DNA from 3 places in the Saccharomonospora sp. NPDC046836 genome. Region 1 is predicted to be linked to each of the others. Evidence: riboswitches for the same ligand, from Rfam matches in the RefSeq annotation. Region 1 holds a riboswitch; each other region holds the start of a gene.
What was found. A riboswitch is a leader RNA that binds a small molecule or an ion and turns the genes downstream of it on or off. The one in region 1 is predicted to bind cobalamin.
Positions count from the first base shown of each region.

Region 2: another riboswitch for cobalamin. It lies ahead of metE (5-methyltetrahydropteroyltriglutamate--homocysteine S-methyltransferase); the one in region 1 lies ahead of ABZ863_RS34125 (hypothetical protein).
Region 3: another riboswitch for cobalamin. It lies ahead of ABZ863_RS07945 (magnesium chelatase subunit D family protein); the one in region 1 lies ahead of ABZ863_RS34125 (hypothetical protein).

Region 1 covers NZ_JBEYXW010000069.1:3,830-7,805, reverse strand. The annotation lists gene ABZ863_RS34130 (cysteine synthase family protein) at 1-482, opposite strand, end outside; gene ABZ863_RS34125 (hypothetical protein) at 482-1,387, opposite strand; cobalamin riboswitch at 1,592-1,770, opposite strand; gene ABZ863_RS34120 (ferric reductase-like transmembrane domain-containing protein) at 2,063-2,977, shown strand; gene ABZ863_RS34115 (hypothetical protein) at 3,143-3,838, shown strand.
Region 2 covers NZ_JBEYXW010000015.1:40,639-44,614, reverse strand. The annotation lists gene ABZ863_RS18400 (hypothetical protein) at 1-49, opposite strand, end outside; gene aztB (zinc ABC transporter permease AztB) at 52-903, opposite strand; gene aztA (zinc ABC transporter ATP-binding protein AztA) at 970-1,662, shown strand; cobalamin riboswitch at 1,722-1,940, shown strand; gene metE (5-methyltetrahydropteroyltriglutamate--homocysteine S-methyltransferase) at 2,068-3,976, shown strand, end outside.
Region 3 covers NZ_JBEYXW010000004.1:268,867-272,842, forward strand. The annotation lists gene cobO (cob(I)yrinic acid a,c-diamide adenosyltransferase) at 1-349, opposite strand, end outside; gene ABZ863_RS07945 (magnesium chelatase subunit D family protein) at 349-2,310, opposite strand; cobalamin riboswitch at 2,359-2,493, opposite strand; gene cbiE (precorrin-6y C5,15-methyltransferase (decarboxylating) subunit CbiE) at 2,572-3,762, shown strand; gene cobM (precorrin-4 C(11)-methyltransferase) at 3,759-3,976, shown strand, end outside.

The DNA of each region.
Region 1 (3,976 bases):
GTGAGCGGGCGTCCCGGAAGTTCTTCCGCTATGCGGTCGGCGACCTCCTGATATCCGAGGTAGTGGATGGCGTCGTGGTACTGGCGCATCCAATGGTGGTCGGGGTGGCGGTCCAGGATCTCCTTCACCCGTCGTACGCGCAGTTCCTGGTCGAGCTTGAGATCGCTGGACGGGCGCACCTGCTCCACCTCCGCACCGAGTACCTCCAGTTGAGCCAGGGTCGTCGCGTCGACCGTGGTGGAGGCCACGATGCGACACCGCATCCCGTAACGGTGGCAGGCGAGGGCCAGCGCGTAGGCGTAGATGCCGCTGGAGCTGTCCATCAGGGTCTGTCCGGGCCGGACCACACCCTCGTCCAGCAGATGACGCACGGCTCCCAGGGCGGAGTAGATCTTCATCGACTCGAATCGGAGCAGTACGAGTCCGTGGTCGAGGCGCACCAGGTCCGGCGCCTTCAGAGCGTCGGCGACATGGGGGTGGATCACCTGAATCCTCCTTGGGCGAAAGAGCACTGATGGCCCAGCGACGCGAAGAACGTCGTCAGGTCCGAGCGGGTGCGGCCGGAGAAGGGGCGGCAGAAGAGGTATCCGACCAGGCAGCCGGTGTGGGCGACGAAGACGCCGTCGGCTCCGAAACGCCCCTGGTGAGCGAGGACCGTTTCGAAGGTCTCCTTGGGCAGTACCTCTTGGGAGAGCGCCGCGCTCTGCGTCGAGGCGTGGGCGACGGCCACGGGGTCGCGGGCGGAGAAGCCGTCGAGCAGACCGGCGAGAGCCCGCCCGTACGCGTCCGGCCTTCGGCGGTAGAACTGCTGCAGCGTCCCGGTGACCGCTTCGGTGTCCACCATGCCCGGCTCGGTGATGTACGCGGTGTGGAAACGCAGCGCGGAGCCCAGGCGCCGCACGACCCGGTGCCGGTTGCTCAGGTGGAGGGCGAACTCGTCGAGGAAGACGCTGTCGGCACGCTCGATCGACGAGAGGACGCGTAGCACCGTGTCCAGGTCGTAGGGGATGCCGAGGTAGGTGTGGAGGCAGCGCAGCGTGGCCACGATGTCGGCGGTCGAACTCGCCATCCCCACACCGACAGGGAGATCAGAGTGGTGGCTCCAGGCTCCCGAGGGCAGCGCCAGGCCGTGGTGGTTCAGGAACAGGCGAGCCGCTTCGGCCGCCTCCGGGCGGAGCCCGGTCTTCTCCTGCCGGGCGGCGCCCGGCGTGAAGCCCACTCGGGCGGTCAGACCGCGTACCGGAAAAGAGACCAGGGCGATGTCGGAGTCACCCCCGGAAGGCAGGGGGCCTTGGTACAGCTCGCCCAAGGTCCCGTGGCACGCTCCCCAGACCGTCGGCGAGCGCGGGGCGTGGTTCTCAAGGACCTCCGGTAAGGAATTCAGCACCGTCGGCCTCCCTCCGGCCGACGGGACACGGCGGGGTCTTCGCTCAAGGAGAAGTGGCGGAAAAGGGACACGGACTTGCTCTCCTTCCGGCGCCGTGCACCAGACACGGGCGAGGAGGAGGACAGGCCGCGGCACGCTCGCCGCGAAGGCGCCGTGACCGTCGACCCGGTCCTCGAGGTCGCAGTGGTCGGTCCCGCCAGACAACTTCGGGCGGGTGCGGCCGGCAGGTGACCGGGCTTGCGGGAAGTCCCATGGCGCCTCGGCCCTGGCTGGAGGCCAGGTGAGTGACGTCGGAGTTCGGGGGTTCTCGCACACCGTTGCGGGACAGCCCCGGATTTCCACCGGGTTCCCTCTTACGCCGCACCAGTGCGGTCACTTGGTACGGACCGATCGCAGCGTCAGCGTAGACGCGGTGCCTTCAATGCGACAGGGGGCGGTTCAGCGGTGTCCTGATGTGAGTGGTGGGGGAGGGAGGAGCGGTACGGAAGTACACGCTTGAGACAGCAGTGTTGATCTGTGGCCGGAAAACGACTGCGTCCGACTGACCTGTCCCGTCACACTGGGCCCCACGACCTCACCGAGCGCTCGGTGACCGACCCTGGAGGCTTCGCCTTGTCGCCAGAAACGGCTTCCCAGGACGAGACGGAGAGAGGCTCCGGTAAGAACCGGAGCCGTGTGGGAGGGCGCGTCACCCTTCGCGGTGATCTTCGCCTCGCCGTGCCGGACGCCGCCGCCGCGGTCGGGGTCACCGCCGCCGTCTTCGTCTTCCTGTACGTCCGGATGGAGTCCGGTACCTCCGCGACGGTCGCGGTCATGCCCTTCATGGACGACCCCCGCACGTACTGGATGTACCTGCTCAGTCAGGCGTTCGGCTGGTCCGCCCTGTTGTGGGCGTGGGGGACGGTGATGATCGGACTGCTGGTCTCCGGTACCAGGCCCGAAGCGCTGCGCGTCTCGCCGCAGACCCTGGAGCGCTGGCACCGCACGACCAGCCTCACCACGATGGCGCTGATGTTCGCGCACGCGCTGATGTTCGCCGCGGAACTGGTCCGGTACGAGGCGCAGCTCGGCTGGGCCGAACGACTGTGGGCAGCCTTCGCCGACTCCTTCGTCCCCGGCTGGTACGACTCCGGCACCGGCCAGATCGCCATCCCCATCGGGCAGGCCGCCCTCTACCTGGCGGTGCCGCTGGGGCTGCTCTTCTACGTGCGCCACCGCATCGGAGCGAGGACCTGGCGGGTTCTGCACCGCTTCGTGATCGTCGTCTACGTGCTCAGCGTCTGGCACACGCTGCTGTACGGCACCAACGTTTGGTACGGCGAGTGGCCACGCACCGTGCTCTGGCTGCTCCAGATTCCTGTCGCCGTCCTGCTGCTGGCGAGGCTGGTCGGGCCGGCGCGACGGAGTGAACGGCTGGGCAAACCGGAGTCCGCCCGCCGGCTTCCAGGGTGGACCTTGCGAGCCGCGGGCCGCGTCGTCGTCGCAGGTGTGGCCGTGGCCCTGCTCGTCGTGGCGCTCTCGGGACGGGACGGCGGACGCGAACGGCCGGTGGAGCCGCCCTCCACCAGTCCGCATCCGCACCACAGCTGATCGGTCCCGGAGATGGACGACGACCGCCGTCGTGCCGGCGGTCGTACGGTTCAGTCCCTGCTCCGGTTCCCAGGTGTGCGGCTCGCGACAACCTTGAGGACAAAGCGGCATATGACGGGTTCGCATCGGTGCGGAACGAGCCCTTCCCTGTCACCATGGCCGACTGTGAGCCACACCGAGAGCCTTGTGCGTGCCGTGCGGGCCCTCCTTTTCGCGCTGGTGTGCGTGAGCCTCGCGGGGAGCGGCCACGCGCTCTCCTCCGCGCATGCGGTCTCCCCGGAGGTGCTGGTCGCGGCGTTCTGGTCGATCGTCGTGGCCGCGTGGTTCGCCGCCGGACGGGCCCGCGGACCCCTCGCCATCTGCGCGGGGACGCTCGGCACCCAACTTCTGCTGCACGCGGCTTTCAGCTGGGCCCACACCGTTCCTGAACCGGGCTCGTCCTCCCACGCGTACCCAGGTGCGCACATGGGAGGGGCCGGGATGCCGGACGCGGCGAACCCCTCCGCCTGGGACACGCTGGCGACCGGTGACACCTCTTCCATGACGGCCGCCCACCTTCTCGCGGCCCTAGGCTGCGCCTGGTGGCTGTCCCACGAAGAGCGGGCGCTGACGCAGCTGGCCCACGCGGCGAGCGCGGAGTTCGTCCGGACCTTCCGCATACCGCTTCCGGCGCCCTTGGTGGTTGTCCGGTCGCGTAGCTTCCCGGCTCCCCGGTCCGATCCCGCAGCCGGTCACCTCGTACTCGGGCACGTGGTCACGCGGCGCGGTCCACCGGTCGCCTCCCGCCGCCCCGCAGACGCTTCCGACCGCGTTCCGGAGGCCGGCCTCGCACCGACCCCGCCGCGTCTCGTCCATCCCTGACCCAGGGGGCCGGGCGAACCGGCTCCACCCCGGCACCCGCCACCGCGCGGGCAGCCAGTGTGCTCCCACACCGGCGTGCCGCCCCCGTTATGTTTTCTGCGGCTCCGCAATGGGGCCGCTGGCCTCCGGGCCCGGCAT
Region 2 (3,976 bases), on a different contig from region 1:
GCAACCCGGTGGTCAGTGCCAGCACGGTGGCTCTGTGATGTCGTCTCACGGTCAGTATGCGATCCCTTCTTCAGTGCTGCTGCGGATGAGGCGTTCGCGCACGCGGGCGGCGAGTGCGGAGACGAAGAACAGCGCCACGGCGACGGCGGCGATCGTGGCGCCGGCGGCGGTACCCCAGTGCCACGACACGAGCAGCCCGGTGCCGGTCGCGAGGCAGCCGAGCAGCGCGGCACCGAACATGATCAGCGGAATGCGGGAGGCCCAGAACATCGCGGCGGCGGGCGGCGCAATGAGCAGGCCGAACACGAGCAGCGTGCCGACGACGTGGAACGACGCGACGATCGCGAGCGTGAGCAGGCCGAGCAGAGCACCGTGGGCGAGGCGTGGCCGCAGCCCCAGGGTGTGGGCCGTGCGGGTGTCGAAGCTGAGCGCCACGAACGCGCGGTACCCGAGCAGTGAAACGGCGGCGGCCACGGCGAGCGCGCCGGCGAGCTGGGCTAGGTCCCGCTCGCGGACGGCGAGCACGTCGCCGAACAGGAAGCCGGTGAGGTCCACCGCGAACGACTGCGAGTGCGAGACGATGATGACCCCGGTCGCGAGCATGCCCACGAACAGCAGGCCGATGGCGGTGTCCTGGGAGAACCGGCGGGAGGGTCCCAGCGCGGTCACCCCGAGCGCCATCACTCCGGCGCTGAGCGCGGCGCCCACGAGCAGGTTGCCGCCCGCGAGCGAGGCGAGCGCGACACCGGGCAGCATCCCGTGCGACATCGCGTCGCCGAGGAACGCCATCCCGCGCAGCACGACCCACGTCCCGGCGAGCGCGCAGATGAGCGACACCAGAACTCCGCCCCACAGCGCCCGTTGGACGAACGAGACCTCGAACGGGGCGAACAACCATTCCACGGCCAGGAACCTATAATGAAAACGATTGTCGTTTCAAATAGAGGTGTCATGACACACAGTGAACGCATGGCTGGAGTCCGGATCGACGCGCTGTCGGCGGGATACGCAGGAAGGGTGGTACTGCACGGGATCAGCGCACGCCTGCCGTCCGCGAGCATCACGGCGATCGCCGGCCCGAATGGCTCCGGGAAGTCCACCTTGCTGGGCGCCGTCGCCGGTGTGGTGCCGCCTGGCTCGGGGTCGGTGGTCCTGCCCGGCGGAACGCGTCCCGCGTTCGTGGTGCAGCGCAGCGCGGTGTCCGACCGGCTGCCCATCACGGTGCGCGAGACGGTCGCCATGGGCCGCTGGGCGCATAGCGGACCGTGGCGGCGACTATCCGAAGAGGACCATGTCATCGTGGCGGACGCGCTGGCGCGACTGGGAATCGCCGATCTCGCGCGGCGCAGACTCGGGTCCCTCTCCGGTGGCCAGCGGCAGCGCGCACTCGTCGCGCAGGGTCTCGCGCAGCGCGCGGATGTGCTCCTGCTGGATGAACCCACGACCGGACTCGACGGGCCCGCGAGAGAAGCCATCACGGACGCACTCGCCGGCGAGGCCGCGCGCGGCGCGGCCGTGGTGCACGTTACCCATGACCTCGCCGAGGCCGACCGCGCCGATCACTGCCTGCTGCTCGGCAAAGGGCGGCTGCTCGCCGAAGGGCCGCCTGCCGGGGTGCTCACCGCGGACGCGCTCGACACGGCATGGGGACTGCGGCGATAGGGAGGTCATAGCACCGGCCTGCGTGACACCGGCGCTGACAGGGCTTGCCCCGGTCGGCTACGCTCGGCTGTGCTGGTGGTTCATCCCGGCCCATACGGCAGGGATGAGGTAACAGGGAACCCGGTGTGAGTCCGGGACTGCCCCGCAGCGGTGAGTGGGAACGACCGCCGTCATGAAGCACTGGGCACAGGGGTGTCTGGGAAGCGATGGCCAGTAGGTCCGCCGGTAACGGTGGGTGCCCGCGAGTCCGAAGACCTGCCGCCGGTCCGTGCGCCACCTGGCGTGCGGGACGCCTGGGCCTCGTGGGAAGGCTGGTGCGAACGGCGGCACGCCACGTGTCGTGTTCTCGCCTGCCCTCGTCGTGGTCCCGGGCGCTGACGAGCGAGCTCGCGAGGAGAGAGCCGGATGATCGCACCTCTACCGCCCATCGGATCGACCGTACTGGGCTACCCCCGGATCGGCGGCCGGCGGGAACTGAAACGCGCTGTCGAGGACTACTGGGCCGGGCGGATCGACCAGGGTCAGCTCCAGGCCGCAGCACGCGACCTACGCGCGCGGACGTGGGCCGAGCTGGCGCAGGCCGGTCTGGACTCCGTGCCGGGCAACACGTTCTCCTACTACGACCACATGCTGGACACCGCCATGCTGTTCGGGGCGGTGCCATCGCGGTTCCACGACCTGGGTCTGTCCGAGTTGGACACCTACTTCGCGATGGCCCGCGGTCGCGACGGTGTCGCGCCGCTGGAGCTCACCAAGTGGTTCGACACCAACTACCACTACCTGGTTCCCGAGCTGCTGCCGGAAACCCGGTTCACCCTCGCCGGCGACAAGCCGATCGCCGAGTATCGTGAAGCCGCCGAGCAGGGTGTCAGCACCCGGCCGGTCCTGGTCGGCCCGCTCACGTTCCTGCTGCTGGCCAAGCCCGCAGCTGGGGCGCCCGAGGGCTTCACACCCCTGGACCTACTGGACCCGCTGCTCGACGGCTACGCCGATGTGCTCGCGCGGCTGGCCGAGGCTGGTGTTGCCTGGGTGCAGCTGGACGAGCCCGCGTTCGTCGCGGACCGCACCGACGCCGAGCTGGCCGCCTTGGCGCGCGCCTACGAGCGTCTGGGTTCCCTCACCACACGGCCCGGCGTGCTTGTCGCAGGTTACTTCGGTGATTTCGGCGCTGCGCTGCCCGTGCTCGCGGATACCCCGGTGGAGGCTGTCGCGGTCGATCTCGTCGCGGGGGCGGGGGCCACGGACCGGATCGCGTCGATCGGTGGGCTGCGGGACAAGACCGTCGTGGCTGGTGTCGTGGACGGCCGCAACGTCTGGCGTACCGACCTGGAGGCCGCCGCGTCGACCTGCGCGAGCCTGCTCGGCTCGGTCGGGTCACTGGCAGTGTCGACCTCGTGCTCACTACTGCACGTGCCTTACGACCTCGACGCCGAGACCGCGCTACCGGCCGTGCTCCTGGAACGGCTTGCCTTCGCCCGCCAGAAGGTCGCCGAGGTCGTGCTCCTCGGCCAGGCCCTGAGCACTGGCTCGCCCGAGGTGACCGCCCGGATCGCACAGGTGAGTCAGATCGTGCGCCGGGGTCGTGCGACCGAACCCCGTAACGATCGCGTGCGTGGCCGGATCGCCGCGCTCCGCCCGCAGCACCGCCACCGCGCTCCCTACGCCGAGCGTGCCGTTGCGCAGCGAGAGCGGCTGGGACTCCCACCGCTGGCCACGACGACGATCGGCTCGTTCCCGCAGACCGCCGACGTCCGGCGTGCCCGCGCGGACCTGCGCGCCGGCCGCATCGACAAGAACACCTACGCCGGCCACATGCGTGCCGAAATCCGGCGGGTCGTCGAGCTGCAGGAGGACATCGGCCTGGATGTGCTGGTGCACGGGGAACCCGAACGCAACGACATGGTGCAGTACTTCGCTGAGCAGCTCGACGGCTTCGCCGCCACCGAGCACGGCTGGGTGCAGTCCTACGGCTCCCGCTGTGTCCGCCCACCGATCCTGCACGGTGACGTGTCCCGCCCGAAGCCGATGACGCTGGACTGGATCACCTACGCCCAGTCCCTGACCGCCAAACCCGTGAAAGGCATGCTGACCGGACCGGTCACGATTCTGGCCTGGTCGTTCGTCCGGGACGACCAGCCACTGTCCGTCACCGCCGACCAGGTCGCCCTCGCGCTGCGCGACGAGGTCCACGACCTGGAGGGCGCGGGGATCCGGATCGTGCAGGTCGACGAACCGGCCCTGCGGGAACTGCTGCCCCTGCGCGCCGAGGAACGAAAGTCCTATCTGGACTGGTCGGTTGGCGCCTTCCGGCTGG
Region 3 (3,976 bases), on a different contig from region 1:
AGCCCTCACGTGCGTTGGCCGCGTGGTCCTCCTCGCTGCCCTGCTTGCGCGACCAGCTCCAGCCCGCGCCCATCTTGTGCCACTCGACCGGCCCGCCCTGGCCGCTCTGCTCGTGCAGCTCGCCGAGCGCGCGGAACGCGGTCTCCTCGCCGACACGCCATTTGGCGGACTTGACGAACTGGAACACCCCGATCGACCAGCCCTGGTTCCACGCCCGCAACGCCATCCCGAATGCGGCCGTCGACTTACCTTTCATCGCACCCGTGTGGACGGCCAGGAGCGGGCGGTTGCGGCGTTGTCGCGTGCTGAGTCCGTCGTCGGGTACGACCTCCGGTTTGCCCTTCGGCATCAGGCCGCCCTCCGTTTCACCTCGCGGGTCAGCGCTTCCGCCGCGACCTCACCCAGCGGCACATGGTCCGCGCCGAGCCGGGTGGCCAGCTCGGCGGCGAGACCGAGCCGCATCCGGCCGCTTTCGCAGTCCAGCACGACACTCGTCACGCCGGTTCCGGCAACCAGCGCGGCGGCCGCGTGTGCGCGGGCGAGCGCGTCCTGCCCACTCGTGGCGCGTCCATCGGTCACCACGACCAGCAGTGGCCGCCGCCGCGGGTCACGCAGCGCCTCCACCCGCAGCACCTCGGCGGCGCGCAGCAGGCCCTCGGCGAGGGGGGTGCGACCGCCGGTGGGCAACGCTTCGAGCCTGGCCGCGGCGGCCTCGACGCTGATCGTCGGCGGCAACGCCAGCTCGGCGACGCCTGCGCGGAACGTCACCAGGCCGACCTTGTCCCGCCGCTGGTAGGCATCCAGCAGCAGCGACAACACCGCCGCCTTCACCTCCCCCATCCGCGACCGGGCACCCATCGACCCCGATGCGTCCACACAGAACAGTACGAGGTTGCCTTCCTTGCCCTCGCGCAACGCATAGCGGAGATCGTGCGCCCGCAGGACAAGACCCGTGCCCACGCGGCCCCGTGCGCGCTGGTGTGGTGCCGCTGCCCGGACGGTCGCCAGCAGGTGCGGCCCGCCCTCGCGGACGCCGGGCGGCCGTACACCGACCGTGCGCCCGCTGTCGGTCACCGCCCGCGACCGCCGTCCGTGCGCCCCGGCTCCGGTGCCGCCGACGGTGAACAGCCGTGCCCGGTACGGCGTCCCGGCACCGACCTGGCGCTCACCATTGCCGTGCTGCCCGCCGTTGCCACCCGCGTCGCCGCTCGTATCGTCGGCCGGGGCGTGTTCGCCGTCCCCGCCGGGCGGCTCGCTGCCGGCACCAGGGCCGTCGTCGTCCGGCGGCCCGCCCTCCGGCGGCTCCGCGTCCCGCAAAGCCTGTTCGAGCTGCTCCTCCTCGATGCCCGGCGCGTCGAACGGGTTACGCCTCCGCCGATGCGGCAGGGCGAGCCGGGCGGCGACCCGGATGTCCTCAGTGGACACTTCAGCGCGCCCGCACCACGCGGCGTGCGCGGCCGCGGTGCGCGCGGTGACGATATCGGCGCGCATCCCGTCGACCTCGAACGCCGCGCAGACCTCGGCGATCTGCAGCAGCGCGTCGTCGGTCAGCCGCACCGCCGCCACGAGTCCCCTCGCCGCCGCGATGTCGGCGGCCAGCCGGGCCTCCGCATCGACATAGCCTGTGGCGAAGCCGTCCGGATCGGTCTCGTAGGCCAGTCGCCTGCGCACCACCTCGGCACGCTGCGCGGCCTCACGGCTGGATGCCACCTCGACGGTCAGGCCGAAGCGGTCGAGTAGCTGCGGCCGGAGCTCGCCCTCCTCCGGGTTCATGGTGCCGATCAGCACGAACCGCGCGGCATGCGAGACCGAGACACCTTCCCGTTCGACGGTGACCCTGCCCATCGCGGCGGCGTCCAGCAGGGTGTCAACGAGGTGGTCGTGCAGCAGGTTGACCTCATCGACGTAGAGCAGCCCACGATGCGCTCCGGCCAGCAGCCCGGGCTGGTAGTCGGTGACGCCGTCGCGTAGCGCGCGTTCGAGGTCCAGCGAACCCACCACGCGGTCCTCGGCGGCCCCGACCGGCAGCTCGACCAGACGCGCGGGGCGCCGGTGCCGGGCCTCCTCGCTGGGATGCGGGCCGTCCGGGCACGCCGTGTCCGGACGGCCCGGATCGCACGAGAAGCGGCAGCCGTCCACCACCTCGACATCGGGCAGCAGGCCCGCGAGCGCCCGCACCATCGTCGACTTCGCGGTGCCCTTCTCGCCGCGCACCAGCACGCCACCGATGGCGGGTGAGATCGCGGACAGCACCAGCGCCAGCCGTAGCTGCTCCATGCCGACGACAGCGGTGAACGGGTACGGCCGCATCAAGACTCCCTTGCACCGGGTGGGTGTCCTCGCCCACAGCGTCAGTACGACAAAGGCGGGCGCCGAAGCTCTGACTCCTGGCCGCTGGCGACCAGTCACAGTGGCGGGACCGTCCCGGATTCGCACCGGGTTCCACAACGACCGCACCGCCGATCATCGCATACTTCGCCGGAGGGAGTCCTGAATCACAATTGCGAAGCCCAGATCAGGACGCCCGACCGGGTGCGGGTGTCCCGCAAGGCGGAGTTACGGTTGGCGATCGTGACGATCGTCGTGGTGGGAATCGGCGCCGACGGCTGGGCCGGCCTGCCCGAGCCGTACCGCGCCGAGATCGCCGGCTGTGACGTGTTGTTCGGCGGCCGGCGACAGCTGGATCTGGTGCCGGACGGGGACTTCACCAAGACACCGTGGCCGAGTCCGCTGCTGCCCGCACTCGACGCACTGCTCGCGGGGCAGTCGCATCGCCGGGTCTGTGTACTGGCCAGTGGCGACCCGCTGCTGTCCGGCATCGGCAGCACGCTGGTGCGCCGCTTCGGCGCCGGGCGCGTGCGCATCCTTCCTGGCGTGTCGTCGGTGGCGTTGGCCAGGGCGCGGCTCGGCTGGCCCGCCGAGGAGACCGAGGTGGTGAGCACTGTCGGGCGCAGTGTGCACCGCGTGCTGCGCGCCATCGGCCCCGGCAGGCGGGTGCTGGTGCTGAGCTCCGACGCCACGACACCGGCCGCGGTGGCGGCGGTGCTCACCGAACGCGGCTACGGGGCGAGCAGGCTCACGGTCCTGGAGGAGCTGGGCGGGGCCGCCGAACGGCGGCTCGACGGCATCGCGCAGGAGTGGTCCCATCCACAGGGCGCGGCGCTGAACGTGCTCGCGATCGAGGGTGCCGGACCGCGTGCGTTACCGCTGCTGGCCGGTCTGCCCGACGACGCCTTCGAGCACGACGGCCAGCTCACCAAACGGGACATCCGGGCCAGCAGCCTGGCGCGGCTCGCGCCCGCACCCGGCGAGCTGCTGTGGGACATGGGGGCAGGTGCGGGCAGCATCGCGATCGAGTGGTGCCGGGCGCATCCGGCCAACCGGGCGATCGCGATCGAGTCCCGGCCGGAACGGGCGGAGCGGATCGGCCGCAACGCCGAACGGCTCGGCGTGCCGGACGTCCTGGTCGTCACCGGGTCGGCGCCGGACGCGCTCGCGGGCCTTGCGGAGCCGGACGCGGTGTTCGTCGGCGGCGGCCTCAGCGTGCCCGGGGTCCTCGCGACGTGCCTTGCCGCGTTGCGTCCCGGCGGCAGGCTCGTCGCCAACGGCGTCACCCTGGACGCCGAGCAGACCCTCGCGCGGGCCTACGCCGAACACGGCGGTGAGCTGACCAGGCTGTCGGTCGAGCATGCCGCGGCACTCGGTGGTTTCACCGGCTGGACGCCGGCCCGCACCGTGACCCAGTGGAGTTTGACGCGATGACCGTGCACTTCATCGGCGCCGGGCCGGGCGCCGCGGACCTGATCACCGTGCGGGGCCAGCAATTGCTCGCCCGCTGCGCGGTCTGCCTATACCCGGGCAGCCTGACGCCGACCGACCTGCTCGCCCACTGTCCGCCCGGCGCCCGGCTCGTGGACACCGCGAACCTGACGCTCGAGGAGATCGTGGCGGAGCTCGTCGCCGCGCACGACGCGGG